One region of the Blastococcus sp. SYSU D00820 genome, then DNA from elsewhere that is predicted to be linked to it. Evidence: riboswitches for the same ligand, from Rfam matches in the RefSeq annotation. Region 1 holds a riboswitch; each other region holds the start of a gene.

What was found. A riboswitch is a leader RNA that binds a small molecule or an ion and turns the genes downstream of it on or off. The one in region 1 is predicted to bind cyclic di-AMP.
Region 2: another riboswitch for cyclic di-AMP. It lies ahead of ACI79R_RS10745 (NlpC/P60 family protein); the one in region 1 lies ahead of ACI79R_RS01735 (C40 family peptidase).
Region 3: another riboswitch for cyclic di-AMP. It lies ahead of ACI79R_RS10150 (NlpC/P60 family protein); the one in region 1 lies ahead of ACI79R_RS01735 (C40 family peptidase).

What each region holds. Positions count from the first base shown of each region.
Region 1 is NZ_JBJGZW010000001.1:365,530-378,205, reverse strand. Features, by position in the region: gene pdhA (pyruvate dehydrogenase (acetyl-transferring) E1 component subunit alpha) at 1-969, opposite strand, end outside; gene ACI79R_RS01770 (Lrp/AsnC family transcriptional regulator) at 1,186-1,668, shown strand; gene ACI79R_RS01765 (M42 family metallopeptidase) at 1,915-2,985, shown strand; gene ACI79R_RS01760 (DUF3253 domain-containing protein) at 2,989-3,240, opposite strand; gene ACI79R_RS01755 (hypothetical protein) at 3,316-3,834, shown strand; gene ACI79R_RS01750 (serine hydrolase domain-containing protein) at 3,831-5,153, opposite strand; gene ACI79R_RS01745 (DUF3817 domain-containing protein) at 5,189-5,509, opposite strand; gene ACI79R_RS01740 (hypothetical protein) at 5,606-6,145, shown strand; gene ACI79R_RS01735 (C40 family peptidase) at 6,201-7,280, opposite strand; cyclic di-AMP (ydaO/yuaA leader) riboswitch at 7,295-7,412, opposite strand; gene ACI79R_RS01730 (hypothetical protein) at 7,639-7,818, shown strand; partial or broken gene ACI79R_RS01725 (YhjD/YihY/BrkB family envelope integrity protein) at 7,859-8,692, shown strand; gene ACI79R_RS01720 (transglycosylase domain-containing protein) at 8,719-11,133, opposite strand; gene ACI79R_RS01715 (HelD family protein) at 11,240-12,676, opposite strand, start outside.
Region 2 is NZ_JBJGZW010000008.1:12,791-17,807, forward strand. Features, by position in the region: gene ACI79R_RS10735 (DUF4352 domain-containing protein) at 1-288, opposite strand, end outside; gene ACI79R_RS10740 (hypothetical protein) at 505-672, opposite strand; cyclic di-AMP (ydaO/yuaA leader) riboswitch at 998-1,143, shown strand; gene ACI79R_RS10745 (NlpC/P60 family protein) at 1,158-1,682, shown strand; gene ACI79R_RS10750 (hypothetical protein) at 1,741-2,115, opposite strand; gene ACI79R_RS10755 (ABC transporter substrate-binding protein) at 2,268-3,491, opposite strand; gene ACI79R_RS10760 (Phenylacetic acid catabolic protein) at 3,696-4,421, shown strand; gene ACI79R_RS10765 (hypothetical protein) at 4,444-4,749, shown strand; gene ACI79R_RS10770 (hypothetical protein) at 4,761-5,017, shown strand, end outside.
Region 3 is NZ_JBJGZW010000007.1:72,012-77,028, reverse strand. Features, by position in the region: gene ACI79R_RS10165 (AMP-dependent synthetase/ligase) at 1-32, shown strand, start outside; gene ACI79R_RS10160 (glycosyltransferase family 4 protein) at 20-1,174, opposite strand; gene ACI79R_RS10155 (M48 family metallopeptidase) at 1,171-2,436, opposite strand; gene ACI79R_RS10150 (NlpC/P60 family protein) at 2,526-3,500, opposite strand; cyclic di-AMP (ydaO/yuaA leader) riboswitch at 3,643-3,815, opposite strand; gene ACI79R_RS10145 (hypothetical protein) at 4,073-4,378, opposite strand; gene ACI79R_RS10140 (D-alanyl-D-alanine carboxypeptidase family protein) at 4,448-5,017, opposite strand, start outside.

The DNA.
Region 1 (12,676 bases):
GAAGAAGGCGGCGTCGGCGATGCCCTCGTGGGCCAGGTACACCTTCAGCCGGGCGATCGGGTCGCGCAGCTTCCACTCCTCCAGCTCGTCGGCCAGCCGGTAGCGGGTGGGGTCGTCGGAGGTCGTGTGCGCGCCCATCCGGTAGGTGAAGGCCTCGATGAACGTCGGGCCCTGGCCCTCGCGGGCGGCGGCCAGGGCGGCCCGGGTGACCGCCAGGACGGCGAGGACGTCGTTGCCGTCGACCCGCACGCCGGGGAAACCGAACCCCGACGCCCGCTGGTACAGCGGCACGCGCGACTGGCGCTCGATCGGCGCGCTGATGGCGTACTGGTTGTTCTGGCAGAAGAACACCACCGGCGCGGAGAACGCCGCGGCCCACACCAGCGACTCGTTGACCTCGCCCTGGCTGGTCGCGCCGTCGCCGAGGAAGGCGAGCACGGCCTGCTCGGCGCCGTCCCGCTGCACGCCCATGGCGTAGCCGGTGGCGTGCAGGGTCTGGGCCCCGATGACGATCGTGTACAGGTTGAAGCCGGTCGCGACCGGGTCCCACCCGCCGTTGTCGACGCCCCGGAACAGGCTCATGACGTGCAGCGGCTCGACGCCGCGCACCCAGGCCACGCCGTGCTCGCGGTAGGTGGGGAAGGCCATGTCGTCGGGGGCCAGGGCGTGCCCGGCGCCGACCTGGGCCGCCTCCTGGCCGAGCAGCGAGGCCCACAGGCCGAGCTCGCCCTGCCGCTGGAGGGCGGTGGCCTCGACGTCCCAGCGCCGCACGAGGACGAGGTCGCGGTACAGGCCGCGCAGCTCGTCGGGGGTCGGGTCGATCGAGTAGTCCGGGTGCTCGACCCGCTCGCCCTCGGGCGTGAGCAGCTGGACCAGCTCCGGCTGCGCCGGCAGGTGCGGGGCGGCCGCGCCGGGTACCGGGTCGACCGCCGCGGCGGGTGCGGACCGCGCGTTCGCGGGTCGGCTCATGGCAACTCCTCGTCGTCTCCCGCGCACCCGGGGTCGCCGGCGTGCTGCGGTCGGTGGACGTACGTGACGCCGGGGTGTGACGTCACTCACGACATCGTGACACGACCCGCCCCGTTCCGGAGCGAAACATCGACCGTGCGTACTGCGCAAGGACCGTCCCGTACACCGCGCACTCCGCGCAGTAGTTGGGCGTCCACGCATGTCAGACTGCGCGCCATGCCGCAGCTCGACGCCACCGACGCCCGGTTGCTCCAGGCGCTGACCGAGGACCCCCGCGCCTCGGTCATGGCCCTCTCCCAGCGGCTGGGGCTGGCGCGCAACACGGTGCAGGCGCGGCTGGCGCGGCTGGAGTCCGGCGGGGCGCTGGCCGGCTACGACACCCGGCTGCTGCCCGAGGCACTGGGCTACCGGCTCGGCGCGTACATGACCGTGCAGGTGGTGCAGCGCAGCCTCGCCGAGGTGGGCGAGGCCCTGGCCGGCATCCCGGAGGTGCTCGAGGTGACGGCCCTGTCCGGCGCCGCCGACCTGCTGGTCCGGGTGGTGGCGCGCGATGCCGACGACCTGTGGCGGCTGTCCGAGCAGGTGCTCGCCATCCCCGGCGTCGAGCGCACCGACACCGCCCTGGCGCTGCGCCGGCTGGTCGACCATCGGGTCGCCCCGCTGGTCGAGCGCGCGGCCGGGGAGGCCGCCCCCGAGTAGGGCTCACCGGGCGGGCGCCGAGCAGGCCGCGGGCATCCTCGTGGCCCGGCACCGCATCCCCGCCGCGGCGGTCGTCGACGGGAGCACCGACCCCCTGACGGGCCGGTTACCCGGCGTGAGGCGGGGGCACCGCAGGCCGAGGACCCCGGGGTTGCCGGCGACCGCGGGTGCCCAGGCTCGGCGGTCGAGACCACGGCCGCCGAGCCGCCTTCGCCGGCCCAGCGCCGTCCGTCCCCGAGGAGAGCCGTGCCCCGCCCGTCGTCCGAACTGCTCGACGAACTGCTGCGCACCTACGGGCCGGTCGGCCAGGAGGACGCCGTCCGGGACGTCGTGCGCCGGGAGCTCGAGCCGCTCGCGGACGAGACCTGGGTGGACGCCGCGGGCAATCTCGTCGCCCTCGTGCGCGGCGAGGGCCGCCCCGGCACCCCGGTCGTGCGGGTGGTGGCCCACCTCGACGAGCTCACGATGATGGTCAAGCGGGTGGAGCCCGACGGCACGCTCCGGGTCACCTCGCTGGGCGTCATGCACCCGGGCAACTTCGGGCTGGGCCCGGTCGCCGTCCTCGGCGACGAGGAGACGCTGACCGCCGTGCTGACGCTGGGCTCGGAGCACACGACCACCGACAGCCCACGGATCTGGCAGACCAAGCCGGACCAGGGCGACCAGGCGCTGGACTGGTCGCACGTGTACGTGTTCACCGGCCGCACCGCCGAGGAGCTCGCCGCCGCGGGGGTGCACCCGGGCACCCGCGTCTGCGTGCACGACAGCCGCCGGGGCCTGCTGCGCTTCGGCGACTTCCACGGCAGCTGGTTCCTCGACGACCGGGCCGCGCTGACCGCCCTCGTCCGGGCCGCGGAGCTGCTGCGCGCCGGCGGCCCGCCACCGGCCGACGTCTACCTCGTCGCGTCGACCAGCGAGGAGATGGGCGGCATCGGCGCCGGGTACGCCGCGCGGACGCTGCCCGGCGACGTCACCCTCGCCGTCGAGGTCGGCCCGGCGGAGGCCGAGTACCAGGTCTCGGTGGACGACGGCCCGGTGGTCGCCTACGCCGACGACTCGGTCGCCTACGACAAGCGCATCTGCGACCACCTGCTCGCGCTGGGCCGGGAGCTCGGCCTGGACCCGCGGGCCGCCGTCTGGCAGTCCTTCGACTCCGACGCCTCGCACGCGAAGGCGTCCGGGCAGACAGCGCAGGCGGCGCTGCTGTCGCTGCCGACGCTGTCCACGCACGGCTACGAGGTCATGCACACCGAGACCGTCGAGCGCTGCGCCCGCCTGCTCGCCGCCTACCTGCGCCGGCCCGTGCCGGGCAGCTGATCGTCAGCGCGGGCGGCGGATCCGCACCGGCCCTCGGGCGGTGGCGACGTCGACCACCTCCCCGCCCTGGATGACCTCGACCGCGCCGGTCACCGCCAGCCGGCCGGCCGCGGCGCGGGCGTCGGGCATGAGCGCACGCCAGCCGTCCGCGTCGAGCGCCCGGGCGGCCTCGGACGGGCAGATCGAGGCGCCCGGACGGCGCTGGTCGAGCAGCACGCCGATCAGCCGCTCCAGCTCCGCCGCGACGCCCTCCACTCCCCCAGCGTCGGTGTCCCCGGAGCCGGCCGCCACCCGCGTGTCCCGGCCGGCGGGGCGGGTACCGCCCCCGACATGGCGAAACGGACCCCCCTGGGCACCATCGGCAAGGGACGGCGGGGCATCAGCCCGCTGAGCTGGGCACTGCGCGGCGCGGCCGCCGGCGCGGCGGGGAGCACCGCGCTCAACGCGGTCACCTACCTCGACATGGCCGTCCGCGGCCGGGGCAGCAGCTCGACCCCGGAGCGGACGGTGGAGGCGCTGGCCGGCAAGGCGCACGTGCCGATCCCCGGCGACGAGGAGACCCGGCAGAACCGGCTGCAGGGGCTCGGGCCCATGACCGGCCTGGTGGCCGGCGTGGGGGTCGGCGTCCTGACCGGGCTGGCGCGGGCGGCGGGCTTCCGCTCGCAGCCCCTGGTCGGCACCGCGCTCACCACGCTCGGCGTGCTGGTCGCCGCCAACGGCCCGATGACCGCGCTGGGGATCACCGACCCGCGCACCTGGTCGGCCACCGACTGGATCAGCGACCTGGTGCCGCACCTGGCCTATGGCGCGGTGGTCAAGACGACCATGGACGCCTTCGACCGGCTCTAGCGCCAGCCGCGCTCGTCCACCCCGCCGGGCACCGGCGCCTCGGGGTCGTACGGCGTCCGGGTGAAGACGAACGAGCCCAGGTCGAGGTGGTCGGGGGCGATTCGCAGGGTCTCGCCCGCGTGGTAGCCGTCCAGCCCCAGCCAGGTGCCGTCCGCGCGCGGGGCGAACCGGCTGGCCCGCCCGGCACGGCCGGGCAGCGGCCCCAGGTGCAGCAGGCCGCCGGGGACGGCGCGGAGCACGTAGGGCGCGGGCCCCCAGAACCAGACGCCGAGCAGGTCCAGCTCCAGCGGGGACGGCGAGGGCGTCCACGGCTCGACGATGCGGGGCTCGGCCTCGCGCAGGTCGGCCAGCAGCCCGGGCACCAGCACGTCCATCCCGCTGGTGGTGTTGGCCAGCGACACCGCGCCCGTCTGCTCCTCGCGGTCGACGAAGACCCCGGCCAGGAAGCCCGGCATCGAGCCGCCGTGACCGGTGAGCGTGCGGCCGTCGATGCGCAGCACCTGCAGGCCCAGCCCGTAGGCCGACCAGCCCGGCGCCGAGGAGTCGACCCCCGCCGGCACCCCCATCTCGTCGAGGGTCGCCGGCGCCAGCACGTCGCCGGTGTCACCGAGCAGGAAGGCGGCGAACCGGGCGAGGTCGGCCAGCGTGGCCCACAGCTGTCCGGCCGCGGCCATCACCCCGGCGTCGAACTCCGGCTCGGGCAGGACGACGTCGGCCCACGGGTGCACCGCGCGCCCCTCGGCCGCCGGCGCCTGCGGGCGGGTCGTCGTCCGCGACATGCCGAGCGGGGCGAGCACCTCGTCGCGGACGACGTCGGCCCACGGCCGCCCGCGGTGCCGCTCGACGAGCTCGCCGAGCAGGCCGAAGCCGAGGTTGGAGTAGTGGAACCGGCGGGCGGCACCCAGCACGACGGCGTCCGCGGTCAGGGCCAGCTCGTCCAGGGAGCCGCCGGGTACCCGCTCCCACCAGCCCCCGGGCGTCTCGGCCGAGGCGCCGGCCAGGTGCGCGAGCAGCTGGCCGACGGTCCGGTCGCCCAGCGGCGTGCCGGGCACGTGCCGCTCCAGCGGGTCGTCCAGGTGCAGCCGGCCTTCGTCGCGCAGCCGCATGACCACCACGGCGGTGACGGTCTTGCTGATCGAGCCCAGGCGGTACTGCACGTCGGTGTGCGGCTCCGGGACGTCGCCGCGGCCGGCCGACCACGCGAGCCCGCCGTCCCGCACCACGCCGGCCACGACGCCGGGCACGCGGCCGTCGCGCTGGACGCGCGCGACGCGGGCCAGCAGGGTCCGGGCGGTGGCGGGCAGCACGGGCTCGGGCATGACGGCGACCGTAGGGCACCGCGCCCGGCACGGCGTCAGGCGGCCGCGGGGGCGGCGTCCAGCCGCCCGGTGCGCAGCGCCCACCGCTCGAAGGCGACCGTGGCGAACGGCGGCACCGAGCAGGCGAGCGCGACCAGCGTGGTCCAGGCCGACCACCGCAGCGCCCGCGCCGTGACCAGCGTGACCAGGCAGTACAGGACGAACACCCCGCCGTGGATCGGCCCGAACACCTGGACGCCGACCTCGGAGGTGCCGGCGATCCACTTGACGTACATGCCGATCAGGAGGCCCAGCCAGGACAGCGCCTCGGCGACGGCGACGATGCGGAACAGCGGGACGGCGGTGCGCGGGCTCATCGGGTCCTCGGGGGTCGGGGGTCTCCCCGGTCCAACGGCGGGGCCGGGTGGGGCGTCCCCGCGTCGAGGTGTGACCTCCGTGGCAGGGTCGGGCCCGTGCGGGGGCTGGCGCGGCGGGAGTTCTGCCTCGTGCTGCTGCGCCGGATGGCCGACCTGCGCCCCGACCTGGTCGCCCAGGCGCTCCCCCGGCTCGGGGCCACCCGCGGCGAGGCGCACGCCGCGCACACCCGCTGGCAGGCCCTGCAGCACAGCCCGCGGGCGCCGCGCGGCCTGGCCCTGCGCACGGCTGTCCTCGGGCCGGCCGAGGTGGAGCCCCGCCGCTTCGGCGACCTGGACCTCGAGGTGCGCCGGTGGCCGGTGCCGCTGTGGCCGCACCTGCGGTGGCAGGTGCTGTCCGGGCCGGGCGGCGAGGTGCTGCACGGGCACCTGGTCCGCGCCCCCGGCTCGGCGGTGCCGCCGGCCCGCCCGGGCGCGCTGCGCGTCTGGGAGCACGTGCTGGACGACGTGACGGGGCTGCCCGGCGCGGTCGACGTCGACCCGGGGGTGGTCACCCGCTGGGAGGTCGCCCTCCCCGGCGGCCGGCGCGCGCGCTTCGTCTGGGGGCTGCTCCAGGCGGTCGAGGAGTCCGGGAGCTGAGACGCCGGAGCCCCGGCCGCCAGGTGGCGGCCGGGGCTCCGGGCGAGCGCGAGGGTCAGGCGGCGAGCCGCCGGGCGCCCGCGTAGCCGCCCATGACGTCGATGCTGGCCACCTTGACCACGTCACCGGAGGTCGGGGCGTGCACCATCTGGCCGTTGCCGATGTAGATGCCCACGTGGCTGACCGGGCTGTAGAAGAAGACCAGGTCGCCGGGCTGCAGGTCGGCGCGGGAGACGGCCTGGCCCATCGTCGACTGCATGCGGCTGGAGTGCGGCAGGCTGATGCCGGCGGCGCGGTAGGCGAACTGGGTCAGCCCGGAGCAGTCGAAGGAGCTCGGTCCACCGGCGGCCCACACGTAGGGCTTGCCCCGCTGGGCCATGGCGGTGTCGACGGCCATTTGGGCGGCGTTGCTGCTGGCCACCACCGGGGCCGACGGCGCGGCGGCCGGTCCGGCGGCCGGCTCCTCGCGCTCGTCGCGGCTGGCGCCGGCGACGGTGCCCCCGTGCGTGCTGGCGGCCTCGATCGCGGCACGCTGCTCCGCGGCGCTGAGCCGCTCGAAGTCGGCCCGGTAGTCGGCGATCTGGGCCTCGAGGTCGGCCTGCTGGGCGGCGACCGCGTCGAACGTCTGCTGCGCCTGGGCGGCGGCGGCGTCGGCGGCGGCCTGGGCGGCCGCGGCGGAGTCGAGCGCGCCGACGGCCTGGGCGAGCACCACGCCCTGGTGGTCGGCGACGGTCTCGAGCAGGCCGACCCGGTCGACGAACTCCTCGGCCGAGCCGCTGGTCAGCATGGCCTGCAGCGAGCCCATGCTGGGGCCGGTGTAGGCGGTGCGGGCGATGTCGCTGACCTGCTCGCGGGCGGCCTGCACGGCGGTCTGCGCGGCGGCGGCCTGGGCCGCGGCGGCCTGCGCGGCGGCCTGCTGGGCGGCCAGCTCGTCGCGGGCGACGTTGAACTCCTCGGTGATCACCTCGAGCTCGTGGCCCCGGGCGGCGAGGAGGGCGGCGGCCTCGGCGGAGCTGGTCGGCTCCTCGGCAGCGGCCGGCCCGGGCACGAGGGCCACCCCGATCGCCCCGGCGAGGACCAGTGCGGCGCGGCGCCAGCCGCGACCGGCGCGCACAGTGCTGTTCGCAGTCGCCATGGTTCGGCGGCTCTCCGTTCTCCCATGGCCGCCTACCGGGTTAGCTGACGGGTTCGGACGGGAAGTCGCCCGGTGCGCGTGCGCACTACACCCCAGTGCTGCGGTGGGTCCCCGGCCCGGCGTTCCCCGAGGGGTCGACCGGCTCGACGGCGTCCACGGGGTGTCACCCATCTCGGTGACGGAGCGCCCCGTCGGACGTACTCACCGTAGGGGGCGTTATCGCCCCGTGACAATCACCTGCGTGTAATTCGTTCGCTCACAGTGAGCGATCAGCAACACATTGCGGCGGGCCGACGCCGTCTGCTGCCCGCGGGCACCCCGGGGTTTCGGCCGGCGCTCTGCCGCGCAGGAGGTGGGCATGCGTCCCGTCCTGTATCTGAAGAAGGCCCTCGTCGTGGCCGCCGTCGCCGGCTCCCTGACCGGGATCGCCGCCTGCGGCGACAACAGCGACCTCGACCGCGGCACCACCGAGTGCGGCAGCGCCGAGGACAACGCCAACTGCGAGGACAGCGAGGACGCCCCGACCCAGGGCGGCTGAGCCCCGTCGCGCGCCCCTCCCGAGCTGCTGGCACGATCCGGTGAGCCAGGCCGCGTCCGATCCGTCCCCGCCGGCCGGGGCCTGGCGCGGCCTGCGTGCCGAGACCGGCACCCTGCTGCGCGGCGTCCGGCTGCGGCTGCGCGGCCGGGACCTCGCGCTGATCGCGGCCGGGCTGACCTTCTACGCCGGCATCGCCGTCGTCCCGCTGTTCGTGGTCGCCTTCCGGCTGACCGGCCTGCTGGCCGGCGCGGACCGGGTCCGGGAGCTCGGCGACCGGCTGGCGGGCCTGCTGCCGGACGCGCTCGGCGCACCGGCGGCCCTGCAGGGGCTGGTCGACGCCGCGCTGGGCACCGACCTGCTGGGGCTGCTGATCGCGCTGGTGCCGCTCTCGCTCTACGGCGAGGGCCTGCGCCGCGCGCTCCTGCGGTTCACCAGCCAGCGCGACACGCTCACCGGCTGGCGCGGCCGGCTGCTGGCGCTGCCGCTGGTGGTCCTCACCCCGCTGCTGCTCTACCCCCTGCTGCTGGCCGCCGACACGATGGCCGGCCTGGCGGAGGACGGCGGCGCCGGCGCCACCATCGGCCGGTTCGCGCTGGGCTACTACTCGGTGCTCTTCGTGCTCACCGTGCCGCTGCTGTGGGGCTACGGCGTCGTGGCCGCCGGCCGGGTGCGGCCGGCGGCCCTGGTCTGCGGCTCGCTGTTCATCGCCGCCTGCCTGTCCGGGTTCCTGCAGGGCTTCGTGCTGTTCCTGTCCCTGCCGCTGGACCTCGGTGCGCCCTTCGGCGGCCTCACCGGGGTGGGCGCGGCCGTGGCCATCGCGCTGTGGATGTTCCTGCTGCACCTGGTGGTACTGGTCGGCTGGTTGCTCACCCAGTCACTGGCCGACCGGCTGGACCGGCGTCAGCCGCCCGGCCGGGTGAACCCGGGCGGCGGGGGCGGCGGCACCCCGGGGGTGCCCGGCGCGGGCGGTTCGGGCGCCGGTTCGGGCTCCGGTGCCGGTGCCGGTTCCGGCTCGGGCGCCGGCGGCGGCTCGGGCGCCGGGGCGGGTGGCGGCGCCGGGGTGCCCGGGTCGGCCGGCGGCGGCTCGGGAGCGGGCTCGACGTAGTCGGCGCCGTTGCTGACCAGGATGGTGACCGTCTGGCCGGGGACGGCGCGGCCGCCGGCCGGCGGGCTGGTGCCCACCAGCGCGCCCGCGGGCCTGGCGCTGTCGACACGCGCCTGCGCGGGCACGAAGCCGGCGTTGGTCAGCGCCGTCTGGCAGGCGCGCACCGACGAGCAGGAGGGCACCGGGCGGGTGTTGCCCTCCACCACGGTCTGGTCGGCCGGCGGGAAGTCGGAGCTGCCGCGGGCCTCGAGGATCGGGGCCATGGCGTCGTGCCAGATCGTCGCGCCCTTGCCGCCACCGAACCCGCCGACGTCCTGGTTGCGCTTGGGGTTGAGCACCATGACGCTCGCGGTGATCTCCGGCGTGTAGCCGACGAAGGCGACCGAGTAGTTGTCCTGCGAGGTGCCGGTCTTGCCGGCGATCTGGTGGCCGGGCACGTAGGCGCGGCGGCCGGTCTGCCCGCTGAAGCCGGGCTCGACGTCCTTGCGCAGCATCTGGTTCAGCGTGGTGGCCACGCCCGGCGGGATCGCCTCGGGCGTGCACCGGTCGCCGAGCGCCAGCGGCTCGCCGTCGGGGGTGGTGGCCGGCTCGCCCCACGCGTCGGTCACGGCGGTCACCGGGACGACGTCGCACTGGGTGCCGCTGGCGGCGAGCGTGGAGTAGGCGCTGGCCAGGGCCAGCGGGCTGGTGGCCTCGGCGCCGAAGGTGAACGAGCCGCGGTTGTCGTCGATGATCTGCTGCGGCAGGGCCGGGTCGCTGAACTGGAACAGCCCCATCGCCTCGGCCATCCGCACCGGTTCCTCGACGCTGCCCAGCGCGTCCTCCAGCGCCAGGAAGTAGGTGTTGGAGGACTGGTACAGCGCCGTCGTCATGTCCAGCGTGCCGCGGTAGCTGCCGGCGTTCCGGACGTCGTAGGGGCCGGCACCGTCGCGGTAGACGCGGGAGACGTAGGGGTCCGACGTCGTCAGCGTGTAGGTCGAGGAGTAGCCGCGGGCCAGCGCCGCCGCGGCGACGAAGACCTTGTACGTGGAGCCCGAGCCTTGGCTGGGGGCCACGTTGAGGTTGTAGGACTCCTGCGCCGGGTCGTTGACGTCGTAGCCGAAGACCCGGTTGACGCTGAGCGCGAGCAGGTGCCCGGTGCCGGGCTCCACCGCGCTGAACATGCCGGCCAGCGAGTCGCCCAGCGGGAGGGTGTTCAGGACGGCGGCGTCGCCGGCGCGCTGCAGCTCGGGGTCCAGCGTGGTCTGGATGACGTAGCCGCCGTTGTCCAGCTGCGTCTGGGTCATGCCCAGCTCCTGGATCAGGTACTTCTGCACGAAGTCGCAGACGAACGGGCCGACGCTGGCCTCGACGCAGCCGCGGCGCGGCGCCGGGGCCGGCGCCAGCCCCAGCGGGGCGGCCTGCGCCTGCTGCGCCTCGGTCTCGTCGATGTACCCCTGCTGGGCCATGCGGGAGAGCACCACGTTGCGCCGGTCGGTGGCCGCCTCGGGGTCGGTGAAGGGGTCGAACCGGGTGGGGCTCTGCGCCAGACCGGCCAGCAGCGCGGCCTGCGGCAGGTTCAGCGCGCTCGCGTCGACGCCGAAGAAGGCCCGGGCGGCCGGCTGGATGCCGTAGGCGTTCTGCCCGAAGTACACGATGTTGAGGTAGCGGGTGAGGATCTCGTCCTTGCTGTAGACCTCCTCGAGCGCCAGCGCCAGCCGCGCCTCGCGCAGCTTGCGGCCCACCGTCTGCTCGATGGCCGCCGCGCGCTCCTCCGCGGTGTCGGCGGTCTGCAGCAGGGTCTGCTTGACCAGCTGCTGGGTCAGCGTCGAGCCGCCCTCGCGGACGGTGTCGGCGGCGACGTTGATCACCAGCGCGCGCAGCGTGCCCTGGACGTCGAGGCCGTTGTGCTCGTAGAAGCGGGCGTCCTCGATCGCGACCATGGCCTCCTTCATCACCTGCGCGACCTGGTCGCCGGTGACGGGGGCCCGGTTCTCCTCGTAGAACCAGGTGATCGGCTCGCCGTTGGCCGCGAGCAGCACGGTGTTGCCCGGGGGCGTCTGGTCGGTCAGCTCGGCGGGGATGTCACCGAACAGGCTGGTGGAGGTCTGGGCGGCCAGGCCCGGGCCGCCGATCCACGGGAAGAGGAGAGCCGCGACGAGAGCCCCGGCCACCACGATGGAGGCGGCCAGCTTCAGCAGCGTGCTGACCCGGCCGGGTCGCCGGTCCATGGTCCTCCTCACGGTCGGGCACCCACGGAAACAGAGTGCCCACCCGTTCCACAACCTCCCGCGCCGCGGCGGGACGACAGAGGCGGCAGTGACGACGACCCGGCCATCAGCCGGCCAGCGGCGCGGGCAGGTCGCCGCGGTGCAGCACCACGAGGGAGCTGACCGCCCGGGTGAGCACGACGTAGAGCCGGTGCAGCCCGCGGGGCTCGGCGGCCACGATCGCGGCCGGGTCGGCGACGACCACCGCGTCGAACTCCAGGCCCTTGGCCAGCGTCGCCGGGACGACGGCGACCCGGCCGGCCGCCGAGCCGTCGTCGGCCAGCACGCCGGCCTCCGTGCCGGCGGCCCGGAGCGCGGCGGCCACCTCCGCGGCCGCGGTGTCGGCGCAGACCACCCCGACGGAGCCCTCGCCGGCGGCCAGGCCGGCCACCACCTCGGCCAGCGCGGGCAGGAGATCGGTCACCGGGCGCACCTGCAGCGCCCCCGGATCGCGGCGGACCGCGGTGGCCGGCGCCAGCCCCGGCGTGATGACCGGGAGCAGCCGGTTGGCGTAGTCCAGCACCTCTCCCGGCACCCGGTACCCGCGGGTGAGCGGCCGGACGGCGGCGTCCGGCCGGCCCAGCCCCGCCAGGGTCGGCGTCCAGTCCGGCGCCGCCCACGGGCTGGTCGCCTGGGCCAGGTCGCCGAGCACGGTGAGCGAGCCCGCGGCCAGCCGGCGGGCGATGGCACGGCACTGCATCGGGGAGAGGTCCTGCGCCTCGTCGACGACCACGTGGCCGTAGCCCCCGGTGCGCTCCAGCAGGCCGGCGACCTCGTCGACGAGCACCGCGTCGGCCGCCGTCCAGGGTGCGGTCCGCAGCGAGCGCGGCGCCGGCGACCACCGCAGCGCCGCCTGCTCCTCGTCGTCCAGCAGGCCGCGGGCGGCGCGGGCGAGCAGCGCGGGGTCGGTGTACAGCGCGGCGACCACCGCCGCGGCGTCCCGGGCCGGCCAGACGGCGTCGCAGAACGCCCGCACCTCGGGGCTGCGCGCCGCGCGCCGGGTCTCGGCGTCGGTCGGGCTGCCGCCGGCGGCCTCCTTCTGCCGGCGGGCGTCCTCGGCCAGGCCCAGCGCCAGCCGCTCGCGGCCGGCGGCGTAGTGCAGCACCTGCTGGTCGTCCCCGGCCCGGCCGCGGCGGCGCAGGTCGTCGACGTACCGCTTGAGCCGCTCGACCGGCACCCGGTACCGGCGGCCGGCCAGGGGCACCTGCACGTCGTCGGCCGGCTTGGCGATCGCGCCCCACAGCGCCCGGTGCAGCACGTCGGCCATCCGCGCGTCGCCCTTGAGGACGGCGACGGCTGCCGGGTCCTCCGCGCGCACCGGCACCCGGGCGGTGAGCTCGGCGACCGTCGTCTGGTCGACGTCCACCTCGCCCAGCGTGGGCAGCACCTGCTCGATGTAGCGGAGGAAGGCCCGGTTGGGCCCGACGACGAGGACGCCGCTGCGGGCCAGCTGCCCGGCGTGGGTGTAGAGCAGGTAGGCCGCGCGGTGCAGCCCGACGGCCGT
Region 2 (5,017 bases), on a different contig from region 1:
GTACTGGTCGCCGAGGCTGGTCGCGCTGCAGTCGACGCCGTTGACGACGAACTGGAACTTGCCGTCCAGCGCCGGCTGCCCGATGCCGACGGACGACGACTCGCTGGAGCCGCCGGAGGCCGAGCCGGCGGAGGAGTCGTCGGACCCGCCCTTGCCGGTCTGCGTCGCGATGATGGCGATGACGACGATCGCGACCAGGGCGAGGAACCACGCCTTCTTGTAGAAGGGCTTGCTCGTGGGCTGCGGGGGCGCGGGCTGCTCGGCGGGCGCCTGGAGGTTCTGGACCATGGGATTCCTCGGTGCGTCGGTGGATCGGAGCGCGGACCGGGGGCCCGCTCGACGTCGTCATCGGCGGACCAGTACCGAGACGACTCGGAACGGCCCCATTTCGGATCCCTGTGGTCACAGCACTCCCTGTCGCCTCACAGGGACGTCGGCTCCCGACGCACGCGACCCCCGCCCGGAAGGCCCGGGCGGGGGTCGCGTGGTGTGTTCGGCTGCGGGTCAGCGCACCGGGCCGCGGCCGCGGCCGGCGCCGCCGCCGCGCTTCTTGTTCTGCTCGCCCATCTGCGCGATCAGCTGCTTGATCTTGGCCTGGTTCTCCGGCTTGCGGGCCAGGTCGTAGGCCTTCTTGGCGATACCGGCGACCGCCAGGTTGCGGAGCATGCCCATGGTCGGAACCTCCCTCGGTTGGTTGCCAGGGAGTCTGCCCGCACACCGGGACGGCGAATCATCGCGCACGGGTGATCATGCGTGGCTACGGGCTGTCACGCAGCGCCGGTACGCGGCGATCTCGGAAGGGTCGGGGCCGCAGCCGTCGCCGTCCTCCGCGAAAGGGCAGGTGGGCGCGCGCACTCCGGCTCCGCAACGCCCGGATCCGCTCCCGGTCGGGCAGGCGTGTCGGCGCCGTCGGCCGGGTGGAGACCTCGGCGGGCGGTACCTAGCGTCGTCGCGGTCCGGACGAGACCCGCACCCGCTGCCGCACCCTGGCCGCACTCGCCGGACACCGCCGAACCGGGCATCCGCCCGGGCCGGGGACCCACCGATCCACTGGGGTGAAGCGCTGTCCGGGAACGGACGGCGCCGGGCGACTTCCGCGCCCGAACCCGTCAGCTGACCCGGTAGGCGGTGCACGGAACAGAGGAGAACCGTCGTCCATGACGACCATGCGCACGTCCCTGCCCCGCCGGTCCAGCCGCTCGCTGCGCGGCGCCGTCATCGCCCTGGCGGCCGGTGCCGGGGTGGCCCTCACCCCGGCGGTGGCCTCCGCCAGCGCCGAGGCCCCTGCGGCCGCGGCTCCCGCTGCTGCCGCGCCGGTCGCGGCACCCAACGCCGCGGCGCAGACCGCGGTCGACGCCGCGCTCAGCCAGCAGGGCAAGCCCTACGCCTGGGGTGGCTCGGGGCCGTCGAGCTACGACTGCTCGGGGCTGGTGCAGTACGCCTACCGGGCGGCGGGCATCGAGCTCCCGCACTCGTCGCGCATGCAGTCGACGATGGGCGCGCCGGTCGACCGGGCGAGCCTGCAGCCGGGTGACCTGGTCTTCTACTACTCCCCGGTGAGCCACGTGGGCATCTACATCGGCAACGGGCAGATGGTGCACTCCTCGACCTACGGCAAGCCGGTCGCCGTGGTCGACGTGGACGACATGCCGGGCTACAACTCCGCGCGGCGGATCGCCTGACCCTCGGGTCCGACGCCCGGAGCCCCGGCCGCCGCGCGCGGCCGGGGCTCCGGCGCGGTCAGGACCGGCAGCCGGCGTAGGGCCGGTGCGCCGGCTGCAGCGAGAAGACCGCCTCCGCGTCGCGCGGCCAGGTGCTCAGGAACAGCAGGTTGAACCGCAGGTTGTAGAAGCCGTGCGCCCCGGCGTCGCGGACGGCGGCGGCCACCGCGTCGGCGTCGTGGTGGGCGAAGCGCTCGAGCTCCCCGAAGACGGCGAGGGTGACGGCCTCATCGGCGGCGTCCATGACGACGACGGGCAGCCAGTCCTCGGCCGGCGCGGTCTGGCTGAGCAGGATGTGCACCCGGTTCGGCGCATGGCCGACGCCCGTGCGGCCGCAGGTCAGCGGAGCGGTGCGGACGGCCTCGCCGCCGTTCGGCTCGTACATCTCGGACACCGTCGTCCTCCCCCGTGTCGTGCTGGTGCTGTACCGCGCGGTGCCCAGCCCACCACCGCGCATGCACGCGGGACCGTTCCGACCATCGGTGTGGGTGAGGGCGGCGGCGGATCGGGTGAACCGGCGGGCCTCCGGTGACGGAGCGCGACGGATCAGGGCTGCGCGAACACGCCCAGCTCGGAGACCACCGTGTTGAGCAGCACGCCGCCCTCGTCGGCCACCTCCCGCAGGTAGATGGTCTGTTCGGGGGTCTGCCCGTTGAAGGTCCACGGGCCGCGGGGGCTGTCGTCGACCTCGCCGAGGTCCTGCAGCGCGGCGGTCAACGCCTCGCCGGACACGTCACCGGCCGCTTCCAGGGCCCGGGTGAGGACGTTGGCGGCGTCGTAGGCCTGCATGGCGTACACCGTCGGGAGGACCCCGTAGGCCTCTTCGTAGGCCTGGACGAAGGCCTGGTTGGCCTCGTTGTCGATCTCCGTCGAGTAGTGCAGCGAGGTGCGCACCCCGATCGCGGACGCACCCTGGCCCTCCAGCACGCTGCCCTCCGTGAGGAACCCGGAGCCGTAGAGCGGGATGGTGTCCTTGAGCCCGAAGTCGGTGTACTGCTTGACGAAGGCGACCGCCTCACCGCCGGCATAGAAGCAGAACACCGCGGCTGCGCCCGAGGACTGCGCGCCCGAGAGGAACGGCTGGAAGTCCTGCGTCGTGCCGAAGGGGGTGAGCGCCTGCCCGGCCACGGTTCCGCCGCCGGCCTCGTAGGCCTGGATGAAGCCCGCCACCACCTCCTGCCCAGCGGCGTAGTCGGGTGCCATGACGAACACCGGCCCGATGCCCTCGGCGGCCAGGTGGTCACCCATCGCGGCCGCCACCTGCGCGTTCGTGAACGACACCCGCCAGACGTAGGGGTTGGTCGCCTCGCCGGTGATCGGCCCGGCACCGGCGTTGCCGATCAACAGCACTTTCTGCGCCTCGTTGAACTGCTCGGCCACCCCGAGGGCGGTCGCCGAGTTGACCACGCCGACGACGACGTCCACATCGGAGAGCAGGCCCTGGATGGCGGGCACGCCCGTGTCGGGCCCCTCCCCCTCGTCCGCGGTGACGGTCTCCACCTCGTACTCGCCGAGCCGGCCGTCGTTCTGGTCGAGCCACAACTGCCAGCCGTTCTGCATGTCCACGCCGATCGGCGTGTAGACGCCGGCCTGCGGGATGACGAGCCCGACGGTGATCGAGCCGCCGCCACCGCCGCCGCCACCGCCGCCGCCGTCGCCGCCGTCGTCGCCACCGAGGCTTCCGCCGGAGCACGCGGTGAGGGCCAGACCGCCGATGCCCACCCCCGCGGCACCCAGGAACTGACGGCGAGAGAGGTCGGGGACTGCCATGGATGCCTCCGGGTGTCCGGACGTGCTCCGTCGCACGTCGTCCGCTACGGGAGTTGATCGAACAGGTGCCACCGCCCCCGACCGGCCCGCCAGGGGAGATCTCGACCAACCGAGCCGGACAATATTTCTCCCGACCGGTCGGTTGACCGAATTGTCGGCAGAACCTACTCTGCGATGCAGGTCACGACAAGGGAGGTAGCCGTCATGAGCGTCGCGACGACAGGGGAACGCCGGATCTACCGCGAGGGCGACGAGGACATGCCGGAGGAGTTCCGCACGCTCCTGGTGCGGATGCTGACCCACCACCTCGAGAACTCGACCAATCCCCACTACACCGACCTGCTCAACAAGCTCTGGGTGGCCGGGATGACGCACATCCCGGACGAGAAGCTCAAGGTCACCTACGCGAAGCTCATGCAGCAGGAGGTGGAGCACGGGGTGATCACCTCCCGCATCCTGCGCAGCCTCGGCCACGGGCCGGTCGACGGCGAGATCCAGCAGTACCTGTTCCACCTCCCCATCGAGAGCTTCTGCGACCTCGCCTTCTTCAACGGCCTGGGCGACCGGGTGGGCTGCTACATCGGCGAGACCTGGGAGGGCGTGCCCTACGAGCCCCTGCTCACCGTGGCGGAGCGGCTGCACAAGGACGAGGTCTTCCACGCCACCTTCGGCATGAACAACCTGCGGCGGATCTGCTCGACCCCCGAGGGGCTGGCCGAGGCCAACGAGAAGATCAGGATCTGGTGGCCGGCCGCCCTGGACATGTTCGGCCGGTCGGACTCCGGCTTCTCGGAGAAGTACGTCACCTGGGGACTGCGCCAGAAGAGCAACGAGGAACTGCGCCAGCAGTACATCGCCGACACCCGGCCGATGCTCGAGGACCTCGGCATCGAGGTGCCCGACGACCGCGCGAACCGCCGGTATCTGTGAGCGCGGCCCGGAGGTGCCCGGCGTGACCGAGCAGGAGGCGCTGCCGGCCGCGCTGCGCACCCGTCCCCGCGCCGGCGCCTGGAAGGTCGAGCTCACCCGACCGGACCGGCGGGTGATGCTGTTCGACGTGCGTCTGTCGGAGTACCGGGAGTTCTTCCTGGTCGCCGTCGGGGACAAGTCGGTGGCCATCACCAGCCTCGACCCGAGCGACGAGACGCACCTGGAACCGCAGTGCTTCGTCTTCGCCAAGCCCTACGGCTGGGACGACGACCTCGACGGTGACGAGGCGCTGCTGCAGGTCTGGCAGGCCGTCGGGGTCCAGCGGTGAGTGCGGCGCGCATGGCCGACCCGTCCGGCGCACGGCGGTCCACCCGCCGGCCCCGTCAGCAGGTCACCTCGACCACCACCCGGTTCACCGTCCGGGGCAGCCGTAACGGCAGCCTGGTGCAGGTGACGTGGGCTGCCGGCGGGGTGCTCACCGGCGACTTCCCGACGTGCGACCTGATCGAGGTCCAGGCCGCCATGGCCCGGACGGCGCAGGGCGACCCGGCCTACGGCCGCGAGGTCGGCGATCTCTACGGCCCGCTTCCCGACGA
Region 3 (5,017 bases), on a different contig from region 1:
GCTCCGAGGTCGAGGCCCTCTACTCCCGCTGAGCGCCGGGTCCCGGCGCCAGCAACGCTGCGAAGGTCGCCGCGATCGTCTCCCACGACCACCGCTGCTCCACCCACGCCCGGCCGGCCGCGCCCATCGCGCGGCGCAGGCCGGCGTCGGACAGCAGGTCGGCGACGGCCGCGGCGACCTCGCCGGGTGAGCGGGGGTCCCGCACGACCCGGCCGGTGACGCCGTCCTGCACCGCCTCGGGCGCTCCCCCGCTGGTGCCGGCCACCACCGGGCGGCCGACCGCGGCCGCCTCCAGGTAGACCATCCCGAGCCCCTCGACGTCCAGGCCCCCGCGCCGGGTGCGGCACGGCATCGCGAAGACGTCGCCGGCCGCGTAGTGGGCGGGCAGCTGGTCCGGCGGCACCGGACCGGTGAGGACGACGGAGTCCTGCAGGCCGCGCGCGGCGACGGCCCGGCGCAGCCGTGCCTCCTCCGGCCCCCCTCCCACGAGGAGCAGCCGCGCGCGCGGGTGGCGCGCCAGCACCTGCGGCCAGCCGGCCACGAGCACGTCCTGGCCCTTGCGCGGCACCAGCCGGGACACGCAGACGACCACCGGCGCGTCCCCCAGGCCGTGCCGGCGGCGCACCACCGCGCCGTCGGCGGCCGGGGAGAACGCCTCGACGTCCACCCCGGGGGACAGCTGGGCCAGCCGGGCCCGCTCCCCCAGCGCCGGCGCCAGCCGGCTGCGGGTGTACTCGCTGATGTAGGTGAGCGTGTCCAGCCCGGTGGCGATCCGGCGCATCAGCGCCCGCCCGCCGGGCACGGCGACCCAGCCGGTCTCGTGCCCGTGCGTGGCGCCGACGAGGTGCCGGACCCCTGCGGCGCGCAGCCGCGGTGCCAGCAGGCCCAGCGGCGCGGCCGCCCCGAAGAACGCGGTGTCGCAGCCGTACCGGCGCACCAGGTCCACCGCCACCCGGGCCGTCCCCGGTGTCGGCAGCAGCATCGCGGTCGGCCGGCGCACCACCGGGTAGGGCAGCGCGGCGTCGTACTCCTCCCACCCCGGGGACCGGGAGGCCAGGACCACCAGCGACTCCGGCGGCCGGCGGGCCAGCAGGGCGGCCACGAAGGTCTGGATGCCGCCCTGGCGCGGCGGGAAGTCGTTGGTGACGACGAGGGTGCGCCCGGTGCCGGTCACCGCGGTCCCAGCCTCGTCCAGTCACCGGCCATCGCCACCCGCTGCGGCCCGGTCGGGTGGGAGCCGAAGAACCACTGCCAGGCGGCCGGCGGATCGGGGTCGGAGAGGTTGGTGACCGCCAGCCGGTTTTGCATCGCGACGAAGGCCTCCGGATCCCCGGTGAGGTCGAGGGCGTGCAGGTCGGCCCGGGCCTCGACGTGCCGGGAGACCAGGTTCTGCACCGGGGTGCCCAGCAGGGCGCCCACGCCGATCAGCAGCAGCACCACCGGGACCGCCCGGGGATCGCCGGGCGACTCGGCGCCGGCCCGGCGCAGCAGCGGCGTCCAGCTCAGCAGCCAGCCGAGCGCGGCCATGCCGGCCGCGGCGCCGAGCGCACCCATCAGCGTGCCGGTCAGGACGTCGTCGGTGGCCACGTGGCCGAGCTCGTGGGCGACGATCGACTCGATCTCGTCGTCGGGCAGCTGGTCGAGCAGCGTGTCGTAGAGGACGATCCGCCGCGTCGACCCGAACCCGGAGACGTAGGCGTTCAACGACGTCGTCCGTCGCGAGGCGTCGGCGACCAGGACGTCCTCGACCGGGGTGCCGCTCTCCTCGGCGAGCTCGAGCAGGTCGGTGCGCAGCTGGCCGGCCGGCAGCGACTCGAAGCGGTTGAACGCCGGCTCGATCAACACGGGGTACAGGAACGAGCCAGCGACGACCAGGCCGGCCGCGCCCAGCGACGCCCAGGCCCACCAGGTCCGCGGAGCCCGCCGCACCAGCCAGACGAGGAGCAGCAGGCCCACCGCCGTCAGCGCGGCGTCGATGGCGGTGGAGACGGCGACGTCCCGGAGCCACAGCGGCCAGCTGCGGGTGGACAGTCCGTACCGGTGGCGCAGCACCTCGCCGTAGGCGGAGACCGGAAGGGTGACCAGCCGGCCGACGACGAGGAGCGCGATCGTGCCGAGCAGCACCTGCCATCCCCAGCCACCACCCAGCGGACGGGCCACCAGGCGCACCAGCCGCCCGCCGAGCCGGGTGAGGCCGAGCACGGCGGAGACGGCGAGGCCGAGCAGCAGCGAGGTCAGCGACGCCGGGCGGATCGACGCGGCGAAGGCCTCGGCCCGGGCCACCACGTCCGCCGGCAGCCCCTCGCCCGGCCGGATCGGTGTCGCTCCGCCGGGCGGCTCGGGCAGCAGCGTCCACGGGGTGCGCAGGACGATGACCAGCACCAGGGCCGCGGCGAGTACGCCCGCGACCACCAGCGCGGCCCGACGGGCGCTCACCCGGCCGATCCTAGAGCGGCCGGCCCTGGAGACGACGCGGGCCGGTGACCTCGAGGGAGGTCACCGGCCCGCGTCGCTGGACCCTGTCGTCAGGCGATCCGGCGCATCGCGGTGATCCCGCCCATCGAGTCCACGCTGACGACCTTGACCGGCTGGCCGGAGGTCGAGGCGTGCACCATCTGGCCGTTGCCGATGTACATCGAGACGTGGCTGACCGGGCTGTAGTAGAAGATCAGGTCGCCCGGCTGCAGCTCGGCCCGGGAGACGGCCTGGCCCATCTGCGACTGCATGCGGCTGGAGTGCGGCAGGCTGATCCCGGCCGCCGCGTAGGCGTACTGGGTCAGGCCCGAGCAGTCGAAGGAGTTCGGCCCGCCGGCGCCCCAGACGTAGGGGTCGCCGACCTGTGCCAGCGCGGTGTCGACCGCCACCTGGGCAGCGCCGCTGGCGGCCGCCACCGGAGCGACCACGGGCACCGACTCACCGGCGTGCGCCGCGACGACCGCTGCCTGCTGCGGCGCCGACAGCCGGTCGTACTGGGCCTGGTACTCCGCGATGTCGTCCTGGAGCTGCTGCTCCTGCGCGGTGAGGTCGTCCAGCGTCTGCTCGGCCTCCGCCTCGGCGGCGTCGGCGTCGGCCTGGGCCTGCTCGGCGGCCTCGGCGGCCTCGGACACGTCGGCCAGGACGGCCGTGGTGTGCCCGGCGATCTGGTCGAGCGTGGCCAGCGAGGCGACGAAGTCCTCGGCCGACTCGCTGGTCATCAGCAGGTCGAGCGTGGCCATGTCGCTGCTGCTGGTGTAGGCGCTGCGGGCGACCTGGCGGATCTGGCCGTCCAGCTCGCCGAGCTGCGCCTCGGCGTCGGCGACGGCCTGGCGCGCGGCCTCGGCGGCCGCCTGCTGGGCCGCCAGCTGCTCGCGGGCCTCGTTGACCTGCTCGGAGACGACCTCGAGCTGGTGGCTGGCGTCGGCCACCAGCTGGGCGGCCTCGGCGGCGCTGCCGGCCTGCTCCGGGTCCGCCGCGGCGGTGCCCGGCAGGAAGGTGAGCGTCAGGGCGGCGGTGGTCCCCACCAGGACGCCGCGGCTGAACCGTCGGACGACGGGGCGGCGGAAGAGGGGAAGGCGGCCCGCTCCGTTCGCGGAGCCGGGGTGGAGCTGTTCGCGTGCATGCCCCAGTACAGGGCGAGGGGTCGCCACGGGCGGCGGCTCTCCGTTCTTCCTCAGCAACCGCCTACCGAGTTAGCTGACGGGTTCGGGCTGGGAAGAAAAGGTGCCCTATCTCTGCGCCCCGCTGCCGCGGGACGTGTGCCCCGGCGGACCGGCGCACGCGAGAACTCACCCCAGTGCTGCGGTGGGTCCCCGGTTCACCCCCGGCGACGCGGACCCGAGGGCCCCCGCACACCGGACGGTGATTCGGCGGTGCCCGGCCGAGGTCACCCCGTGTCGGGTGACGACCACTCGGTCGGACGCTGACACGGTACGGACGTGATGCAGTTGTGACAAACGCGCACCCCCTGGATTGTGGGAATACCCACTGTGAGGAGCGACGCCACTCCGTGGCGTGACCACTGGGGTGCGCGAGCCCACGCAGCGTCAGACGGCGGCTGCTGTCCGTGATCCGTGCCGGTCACCGGGCCGCCCCCTCAGCCGGTCCGCCGGCGCCCGCTCCCCCGCCCCGGGGCCGCCCCCGGCTCGTGCCGCAGCGGCGGCACCAGGCCGACGTCGGCCAGCGCCCGCACGGCCCGGCGCTCGACGTCGTCCAGGTCGACGACCACGCCCGGGCCGGGCGCGGCCACCTCGGGTGCCGGCGTCCGGGCGGGACGCCCGGCCAGGGGGACGACGGCCGGGTCCTCGGTCTGCCACGTCGGCGGGACGCCGAGCAGCACGGTGACCACACAGTCCGCGCAGCCGGTGCCGCGGGCGGTGCAGGTGTCGCAGTCGATGAGCATGGCTGCTCTCCTCGATGGCTGGTCTCTCTTCCGCGCCGGACGGTAGGGAGCGCCACCGACAATTCCGGCTCAGGTGCCGGCGTACTCCCAGTGCCAGGGCTCCTCGCGGCCGTTGCCCGGGTCGGCCCACGTGGGGTGCAGGAAGCCGAACCGGCCGGCGTTGGCGACCATCCACTGGTACTGCGGGGTGCCGAACACCTCGATGCCCCCGCAGAGGTCGACCGCCAGCCCCCAGCCGTGGTTGCTGGTGCCCGGCACCGCCGCCAGCGCGGGCTTCTGCCCGTAGAGCCGCACCTGGCTGGCGTAGGTGCGGTAGGAGTCGGTGATGCAGATCGGCGTCCCGAAGGACGCGGCGAAGGCCGCGCTCATGGCCCGGTAGGCCGCCGCCGCGTCGCAGCGCAGCGTGTGCCCGGCGACGCCCAACGGGCACATGGCGCTGGGCGGGATCAGCCCGTTGGGGTAGCCGCCCCACGAGCGCGCGCCGTCGTAGCTCGGCGGGTAGACGGTGTTGCCGCACTCCACCCGCAGAGCTCCGCCGGTCGGCGCCGGGGCGTCGACCGGCGGTCGTTGCCCGAGGCTCGGCCGGCCGATGCCGAGCACCTGGTCGGCCGGCAGCCGCCGCACCACGACCGCGCCGGC